2 regions of the Heyndrickxia sporothermodurans genome follow, and region 2 is predicted to be linked to the other one. Evidence: riboswitches for the same ligand, from Rfam matches in the RefSeq annotation. Region 2 holds a riboswitch; the other holds the start of a gene.

Region 1 (4,970 bases), on a different contig from region 2:
GTCACCTCAGAATGAGGTTATGGAAAAGCGTTGTCGGAAAACTCTGGTTAACTATATTAGTATTAGTATCTTTTGTTTTATTTATTTTGACCATACTATTACTGGAGTTTTTCGAGAATTATCATGTGCAGCAAATTAAAGATAATCTAACATATACTGCACAAAAAGTAGCAAATATCGTTGAGACTCATGCGGGAGATGACATTGGCAAAGAACTTGCATTAGAATTTGTTGATAAATCAACAAAAGTAATGATTGCCTATGATAAGGATAACGTTTATTATTCCCCCAATATTCATAAAAACGATAAAATATCACCAATAACCATTTTAGAGGATCCAACATTTACTAGTGTTTATAATCAAGGGCAGACGAAGATTAAAGAATTTTCAGCCCCGAAAAATAAATCTAATAATAGGTATGAAAATGTAATTGTGGCATCCGCTCCTTTACATATTCGACAAGGTGAAACTGGAGCAATATTTATTTATCGCTCTTTAGATGTGTTGCAAGAAACCACTAATCAAACAACGAAATTAATTTTATTAGCGGCAGGTATTGCAATTATTTTAACTACTGGATTTGCTTTCTTTTTATCCACTCGAATTGCTGCTCCATTAAGAAAAATGCGTGAAGCAGTTTTTGAAATAACAAAAGGAAAATTTGATAAAAAAGTTCCAATTCTTACCCATGACGAAATTGGAGAGCTTGCAACTGCCTTTAATCAGATGGGAAAACAATTAAAATTTAATATGAATGCATTAAATCAGGAAAAGGAACAATTATCAAGTATTTTAAGTAGTATGGCCGATGGGGTACTTACTTTTAATCGTGATGGTACGATATTAATAACGAATCCACCGGCAGAACGATTTCTTCAACAGTGGTATAAGGAACAAGGTGAAAATGGCAACTTCTTACCGCCAGAAGATTTGCTTCTCCAAAAAGTGCTTGAAACAGAAATGGAGAAAACAGATGAACTGACAATACAAGGAAGGACGTACGTTGTCATTGTCGGTCCTTTATATAACCAAGATAGTGTTCGTGGAGCGGTTGCGGTTATACGAGATATGACAGAGGAACGTAAGCTCGATAAACTGAGGGATGATTTCATTGCTAATGTGTCACATGAATTGCGGACTCCAATTGCGATGCTTCAAGGATATAGTGAGGCAATCATTGATGATATAGCAGCATCTGAAGATGAGAAGAAAGAGTTTGCCAAAATTATTTATGATGAAACGTTACGAATTGGAAGATTAGTTAACGAATTATTAGATTTAGCAAGAATGGAAGCCGGCCATATTTCTCTATATAGAGATGAAGTCGAGATTAAACCATTTATTGAAAGGGTAACGAATAAATTTTACGGTTTAGCAAGAGAGAAGCATGTTAATTTATCTTGTGAAGTGAACTCGACTACTGAATCAGTTTTTATAGATCCGGATAGAATTGAACAGGTTTTAACAAATCTTATTGATAATGCCATTCGTCATACATCATTAAATGGTTATGTAAAAGTCAAATTAATTGATCGTACTAACGGAATCGAAATAATGGTAGAGGATAATGGGTCCGGAATTCCCGAAGAAGATCTGCCATTCGTGTTTGAACGATTTTATAAAGCGGATAAAGCAAGGACAAGAGGTAAATCCGGAACCGGATTAGGGCTAGCAATTGCGAAAAACATTGTGGAAGCGCATGACGGGAAAATCTCCGTTAAAAGCATAGTGGGACAAGGAACGACATTTTCCTTCTTTATACCTAAAAATGTGAAACAATGATGATGAATGCTGACGAGAAATCTTGTTTCATGAGAAACATTTACTACATAATTGATAGCAAAAGCGCAAAATATTGCGCTTTTTTTTGTTCTTTTGTATAAAATTTCCCAATTAGCATAAAATAAGTTTTGCTCTAGCAAACTTAATATTGGCATTTTATTCTAGCCTCATTTCAATTGCATTACGTTTTGATTTCAAAAAGTGGGCTAGGTTCTAAAAAAAAACAAGCAGTCATATTAGTTTTTAGCAAGAGTTTTTATTTGAGGAGGAAAAATATGCTTGACTTTTTAAAAAGAATACTTATTGTAGCTTTAATGGCAATTTGTGTAGGTCTAATTCTAATTGGCGGAAGAGCCGAAGCGGCTGAAAATAGTATAAATAAAGAAACAAATGAATGGACTTTCCCGGCAAAAGGTGAAATATCCGACGTATTCGATTCGCGTGGTGGTATACATAAAGGTTTGGATATTGCGGGAAAATATAAATCCGGTGTTTATGCAGTTGCAGATGGTAAAGTGGTTCGTTCTTACTATTCCGGGTCATATGGAAATGTTATTTTTATTCACCACGATAACGGATATGAGACAGTTTATGCCCATTTGAATAAACGAATTGTAAATGAAGGCCAAAAGGTAAAAAAAGGAGACAAAATCGGTTTGATGGGTAATACCGGGCAATCGACAGGCATACATCTCCACTTTGAAGTACATAAAGGTAAATGGAAAATTCATAAGGAAAATGCGATTGATCCTTTTTTAGTATTTGGTAAAGGGGAAATAGGGCAATATGTTTTTGCTTTAAATCATGATCCGTATGGCGTAGTTAATGTATCTGGAAAATTAACGGTAAGTGAAACAAAGACAAATAATGCGGCTAGAGCATTTATTGGAAAAAATATAGAAAAACCTAAACAAGTATCGAAATCAAGACAAGAAAAATATGAAGTAGGCAATAAGTTGAAAAACGAGAAAGTATATGTCGTCAAGTCAGGGGATACATTGAGTAAAATTTCCCGATTCTATCATGTTTCAATCCAACAACTAAAATCATGGAATGAGTTAGAAAATATTGATCTCATCCATCCAAAACAAAAAATCATAATAAAAGCAAATAAATAACAATGGAAAGAATATAAAACATTGAAATCAAAACAAATCGCTTCACAAAATAATGTATTTAAGATATAATTTACATGTAAAAATAATATGATTCGTCTTCGGGGCAGGGTGAAATTCCCGACCGGCGGTAATGAAGCTTTTTTAACATGCTTATTAGCCCGCGAGCCTAGAAATTTTGGGCAGGATTTGGTGAGATTCCAAAGCCGACAGTACAGTCTGGATGGGAGAAGATGGAGGTGCCGGTATTCATAAATGCAGGCTTGGATAGTTATGTTCAAAATACTTTTGAAGCTGTTCAAAAGTAAAATTTGAATTTATTCAAAAATTGCATTTTTGAATATTATTTGAGCATGCCATTAATTCTCCCTCAAGGTAATTTCCTTGGGGGTTTATTTATTGTATGCTTAAGGCCACTTTCTTCTGACATGAGATGAATCTCAAAAGGAGAGAGAGAGTTGAGAAAATTACGTTTAAAGGAATTTGTTGGTGTTGCCATGTTGAGTAGTGTGGCATATGTTCTAATGTTCATTAAGTTTCCTGTACTGCCAGTCTATTCATATCTAACCGTTGATTTTAGCGATATACCCGCATTAATTGCAGCACTCATTTTTGGACCTATCGGAGCAATAATAGTTGAAGTGATAAAAAATTTATTAGATTACTTAACCCATATTAGTGATGTAGGAATTCCAATCGGGAATGTAGCTAATCTTATCGCTGGACTCTTATTCGTACTTCCAACTTATTTTGTTTACAATCGTATGAAAACAAAAATAGGAATGACATTTGCTCTAATTATCGGAACCATTATCATGGCTGTTTTAATGAGTGTGCTCAATTACATCATTATTCTTCCTGCTTACTTAGCATTGTTGCATATTGATGTTGGAAATGTAAAGGATTATATCGTGGCTGGTATATTGCCATTTAATCTTATAAAAGGGGCATTAGTTACGATCATATTTATGCTTATATTTGCAAAAATGCAAAAGTGGATCAATAAACAAGCCCAGATTAATAATATATAAAAAAGAGCAAGTGCATTATTACATGCACTTGCTTTTTTAGTCTTCAAATTTTAAAGGATTTCCATCAAAAGGCTCGTCCGCTACTTTTATAGAGTCAGTAGGACAGCCTTCGAAAGCATCAATCATATCATCCTCTAAAATATCGGGGATTTCTACTACACCTTTATTTTCGTCTAAAATGACATAAGCGATACCTTCATCGTCGTAGTCATAAATATCCGGTGCCGCAGCTCCACAAGCACCACAAGCAATACATGTATCTTGATCAACAATTGTATATTTTGGCATATATGTGACCTCCTAATAATCTATATCATTCATTAACCTTTAAAATGACCATTACATCCTTCATTATAATAAAACTCATTACAGTACTTTTCAATAGATAAGGATTAAAATAAAGTTTTTAATTTTTTATGCGTCTCATTTGTAAGCAATAATATTAACAATAATCAACACTTTCATGATAAAATTAGACATAAAAAGACAAAAGGGGTAAAAACAAATGACGTTTTTACAAGCCTTAATATTACTGATGTTAAAAAAATTAAATGGATCACGAACAGTATTTTCGATTTATCATTTGTTAAAAGGGAAAAAATCATCTCAAACTATTCAGGATGCTCACTTATTTAGAATCGGACAGTTTTTTCAATTCTTTCCCCCTTTAAAAAGAAGAACATTTGATGCTGCCGTTCAAGATCTTAAAATAAAGGGTCTAATTAGAGAAACGGAACTGAATAAATATACTGTAACACCCGATGGAGAAAAAGAACTGAACACTTATTTTAACCATCGACCAATTCCACAATATTTTAATGGGCTAAAATACCAAGATATCGCTATCGTTTTCTGGAAGCGGCTAAATTTATTAATACAAGTTTTATCAAATGCTATTTATAATAAAAAAAAGTATTACCCAATTCAAAGTGATGTAGAGGTTCAAAGGTGGGTTAAGTCATTCCTGAAAAGTCAAAAAAGCGACAAAGAACACCAAGCAAAACAGCTTTATCAGGAATTAACTTCCATCTTTTCTAATA
Region 2 (4,970 bases):
CAGCTTATTCGTAATAAATTCATTAAATCTACCTACGACAATTCCAATTTTCAATCCTGATCCTACTAAATTTCCTTCAAAAATTGTTCCCATTTTAAAAGCCTCCCTATAATTAGATAATACTTCCTACTCTTTCGATTTCTTTCCGATAATTGATTAAGTCTTGAATCGTAATCATTTTCAGCTGAAATTGATCCGCTATCATACGCAAATCATTGACTCTTGCCATCGTTCCATCTTCTTTAATCACTTCACAGATGACTCCTGCAGGCGACGCCCCGGCTAGTTTCGCTAAGTCTACTGCGGCTTCAGTATGTCCTGCTCTTTTTAATACACCGCCGTCTTTTGCGATTAGTGGGAATACGTGACCTGGTCGTTTGAAATCAGATGGCATCGCTTTTCCATTCACTAACGACTGAATCGTCATTGAGCGTTCCATTGCTGATATACCTGTCGTGGTTGAAATATGGTCAATACTAATCGTAAAAGCTGTTCCAAATGGATCGGTATTTTCTTCAGTCATTGGATTTAATCGTAGACTTTTTGCAATTTTTTCTTCTAACGGAACACAGACGAGACCTTTTCCGTATGTAATCATGAAATTAATGACAGCAGGTGTGGCTTTGTCAGCTAAAGCGATAAAATCACCTTCGTTTTCTCGATTTTCATCATCACAAACGATGATTACATTTCCTGCCTTTAATTCATGTATTGCTTCTTCTATTGAATCAAACATATCCATCACTCCTTATGCAAAGCCATTTTTTTGTAACATGTCATAGGTTATTGCTGTTTTATTTTCTTCTTGCGTATCCGAAAATCGAGAATGAACGAAATGCTCAATATATTTTCCAAGCATATCGCATTCGATATTTACTAGGTCTCCTACTCCTTTCTCACTTAGAATCGTTTCAGATAGCGTATGAGGGATTAATGAAATTGTAAAAGTAGAATCGCTCACTTCAAAAACCGTCAAACTAGTTCCGTCAATTGCAACGGATCCTTTTAAAATCGTGTATTTGATGATCTCGGCATCTGCTTTGATTTCATAATATCGGGCATTGGAAACGTTTTTTATGTTCTTTATCGTTCCAACTCCTTCCACATGCCCTGAAACGAAATGGCCGCCAAATCTACCTTGCGAAGACATTGCTCGTTCAAGATTTACTTTTGATCCATTTTTTAGTTCTATTAAACTAGTAGATTTTATTGTTTCAGGCATGACATCTAAATGAAACTCATCGTTGGAAAATGAGGTAACCGTCAAACATACTCCATTAACGGAAATACTGTCTCCATTGTGCATATCCTTCATTATTTTGTTAGCATGAATTGTTAATTCGATTGATTGAGCCGATTGTTTGATATTTTTCACACGACCAATTTCTTCGATAATTCCGGTAAACATCTTCATTCACCACCTTTACATGGGAGTTGCTGTAATTCGAATATCTTTTCCAATCATTTTAACGTCGGTAATATCAACATTCATGGCATCCTCTATTTCTTTGATTCCTTCTCCACCAAACGAAGTAGGGGCAGTTTTTCCTCCAATTAGTTTTGGTGCAATATAAGTTATCATTTGTTGAAATGCCCTTTCCTTTAAAAAGCTGCCATGTACTTCTGCTCCACCCTCGACAAAAATAGAGCATATCCCTTTTTCTGCTAAAAGTTTTAGCATAGGCTTTATTTCTATCGTTGGTGTTTGCATGTTAATGATTTGAACACCTTTGTTTTGATAAGTAACTTTTCTTTTCTCGTCCACATGCATGCTTGTAACAATCCATGTTTCCTCATCCTGTTGCTCCATTACTTTTGCATCGATAGGGGTTCGAAGATGGGTATCAAGGATAATTCTTACAGGATTTTTCCCGCCACCGTTTAATCTTGTTGTTAAACTTGGATTATCTTTAATAATCGTATTGACCCCTACTAGAATCGCATCATGAATATGCCGGAAATAATGGACATCCTCTCTTGCCTCCTGACTTGTAATCCATTTACTCCTCCCAGTTTTTGTTGCTGTTTTCCCATCTAGACTTGTTGCCGATTTCAAAGTGACAAAAGGCAAACCCGTTCGGATGAAATGAAAGAATACTTGATTCAGTTGGGTGGCTTCTTTTTCGAGTAAACCGACCTCTACATTTATTCCAGCTGCTTTCATCGTCTCGATTCCTTCTCCGGCCACTTTCGGATTTGGATCTTTTGTTGCAATCACTACTCTTTTTATCCCCGATTCAATCAATAGCTTTGAACATGGAGGGGTTTTTCCAAAATGGCTGCAAGGTTCAAGGGTGACATACATCGTTGCGTCTTTCGTTCTCCCTTTGGCCATTTGAATGGCATGTACTTCAGCATGTGAATCCCCTGCTTTGACATGTGCACCGATCCCAACTACTTGGTTGTTTTTTACAATCACTGCCCCGACGGCTGGATTAGGAGTGGTTTGACCTTTCGTACTTTTTGCAATATCGATGGCTAGCTGCATGTAGTATTGGTCATTCATTTTATAAGCTCCTTATCTTAATAAAAATATAAAAAACCCCTAAAGAATTTGCTTCTTCAGGGGTTACTCTTTATGGGTATAGGAAATAAAGGTGAAGAATAGACTTCCCTTTCTAATTTTATGTACAGTGAAAAAAGGTATGATATTTCATCAAACCATTTTTTTACACAATAAGAAAGAAAGGTAGAGATAGCCATCTTACCAATACTTTTTATTTTTTCCTTCTCCCATCCAGACTTTAACTGTCGGCTCCGGAGTTTCACCAGATCCACCGTTTAACAATTGTTAACCGGGTCACGGACTAAGAAGCATTGCAGCTTCATCACCGCCGGTAGGGAATTTCACCCTGCCCCGAAGGATAGTATTTATTTTAGTGACAATTATACAGAAAAAAAATAAATAAGCAAATAGAAGAATTTTTATTTTTTGAACATGTCGATGACTCTAGCGATATTTTCAGAACAATTTTTCAGATATTCATAAGCATTTGTCATGGCATCTTCGAGTGATGTAGCACCTGGGACAATTGAAAATAAGGCGTCGATTCCTTCTTCTCTTACTCTCCCATTTTTGTCTTCAATATATCCCGCGATTCCGATTACTGGAATTCCCTTCTTTTTTGCTAGTTTTGCAACCCCGATTGGTGTCTTGCCAAAGATGGTTTGTCCATCTATTTTCCCTTCGCCAGTAATGACGAGTTCCGCCCCTTCGAGATGGGTTTCTAGTTTCAATGTTTGAGTGATAATATCGATTCCCCGTTTTAATTCGGCATTGAAAAAGGCTAACATGCCGGCTCCCATTCCCCCTGCCGCACCTGCTCCCGGAACACTGTCAACGTTTTTATGCAGTTCTTTTTTTATGATGTCTGCAAAATGCGTTAAGTTTTTGTCCAAACGTGTGACCATCTCTTGTGTTGCACCTTTTTGTGGTCCAAAAATAGCAGATGCGCCGTTTGCTCCGGTTAATGGGTTGTCCACATCACATGCTACAATAAATTGGATATTTGATAATCGTGGATCCATTTGCGAAATATCAATTGTTTTTAAAGCTGAGAGGGCACCGCCGCCAAAACTAATTTGTTCCTTTTGAATATTGAGAAGTTTTGCGCCAAGTGCTTGCGCCATCCCTGCTCCCCCATCATTTGTTGCACTTCCCCCTAGACCAATAATAATTTTTTTGACACCGAAATCCAGAGCTCTTAAAATAAGTTCGCCTGTACCATAGGTTGTTGTTAAAATTGGATTGCGTTTGTCTAAAGGAACATGATGAATACCCGAAGCGGCTGCCATTTCGATTACTGCAGTTTTTCCATCGCCTAGAAGACCGAAAAATCCTTGAACAGGTAACCCAAGCGGACCAGTAACCGTCTTTTCAATAATTTTTCCATCTGTCGCATCAACGAGCGATTGAACCGTTCCCTCCCCTCCATCTGCCATTGGAAGTTTAATATATTCGGCATCCGGTATGACAGCAGAAAATCCTTCTTCAATTGCATTTGCTGCTTCTAAAGCGGTTAAACTCTCTTTAAATGAATCTGGTGCAATGACAATTTTCAATTTGGTCACTCCGATTTATTTTTTGTAAAATCTATAAATAACTTTATTTTCCTTTTTCTCATATGCATTTGGTGTGAACAATTTTAGTTTACATCAATTAGAAATACAGTGGAAATTTTCTATTTAACAATATGAAAATGGTAATTCTTTTATCTATGAAGTACTTCTTCCTTTAATTTTTTTGATGATGTTCCTCTTGAACGCTTTATGAAGCACTTCTTCTTTTAATTTTGTTGATCATGTTTCTCTTGAACGCTCTATGAAGCACTTCTTCCTTTAATTTTGTTGATCATGTATCTCTTGAACTCTCTATGAAACACTTCTTCTTTTAATTCTGCTAATCATGTGCCTCATAAACACTTTATGATGCACTTCTTCTTTTAATTTCCGTCAATCATATGCCTCATAAACACCTTATGAAGCACTTCTTCTTTTAACCCTACCTATCATGTGCCTCATACACGTTAATCAAAAACTCTCTGAAAAACAAAACAGCCTTAGAACCAGTAATCATGAAGGTTCAAGGCTGTTTTTCCGTCGTTTTAAGCTGAAAAGCCAAGCTTATTCTATTTAATTGTTAAACTTGTATACTACATAAAATTCTCCTAACAGTACTAACTCTTTACTTTCCAATTTTAAAAATTGAAGTAAAGAAGCTATATAATGCATCTCCGGCAATGAAGCCCGCAGCTAAAATGGTCATAGGTGTCTCCGCTTCTTTTCCCTTCCATTTTAAAACTGAAAATCTGATTATGATTCCTGCTAAAACGGCCCATCCGGCAATGGGATTAGTCAATAATAAACCCGTTGCGAACAAAACACCCAATTGTCTCTTTGATCCGCCAATTAATTGAAGCAAGGCACCTGGGATTGCCCAAATCAATAATTGTTTTGCGATATCAGGAGAA

Evidence for each region. Region 2 has a riboswitch for FMN ahead of ribD (bifunctional diaminohydroxyphosphoribosylaminopyrimidine deaminase/5-amino-6-(5-phosphoribosylamino)uracil reductase RibD). Riboswitches for the same ligand answer to the same signal wherever they lie in the genome.
Region 1: another riboswitch for FMN. It lies ahead of B5V89_RS07860 (ECF transporter S component); the one in region 2 lies ahead of ribD (bifunctional diaminohydroxyphosphoribosylaminopyrimidine deaminase/5-amino-6-(5-phosphoribosylamino)uracil reductase RibD).

The regions. Positions count from the first base shown of each region.
Region 1 is NZ_NAZB01000019.1:47,143-52,112, forward strand. It holds gene B5V89_RS07845 (response regulator) at 1-15, shown strand, start outside; gene B5V89_RS07850 (ATP-binding protein) at 12-1,784, shown strand; gene B5V89_RS07855 (M23 family metallopeptidase) at 2,060-2,902, shown strand; FMN riboswitch at 2,993-3,138, shown strand; gene B5V89_RS07860 (ECF transporter S component) at 3,358-3,930, shown strand; gene B5V89_RS07865 (ferredoxin) at 3,967-4,218, opposite strand; gene B5V89_RS07870 (YpbB family protein) at 4,436-4,970, shown strand, end outside.
Region 2 is NZ_NAZB01000021.1:219,804-224,773, forward strand. It holds gene ribH (6,7-dimethyl-8-ribityllumazine synthase) at 1-93, opposite strand, end outside; partial or broken gene ribB (3,4-dihydroxy-2-butanone-4-phosphate synthase) at 128-736, opposite strand; gene ribE (riboflavin synthase) at 749-1,408, opposite strand; gene ribD (bifunctional diaminohydroxyphosphoribosylaminopyrimidine deaminase/5-amino-6-(5-phosphoribosylamino)uracil reductase RibD) at 1,424-2,506, opposite strand; FMN riboswitch at 2,722-2,869, opposite strand; gene B5V89_RS11010 (glycerate kinase) at 2,926-4,062, opposite strand; gene B5V89_RS11015 (OPT/YSL family transporter) at 4,685-4,970, opposite strand, start outside.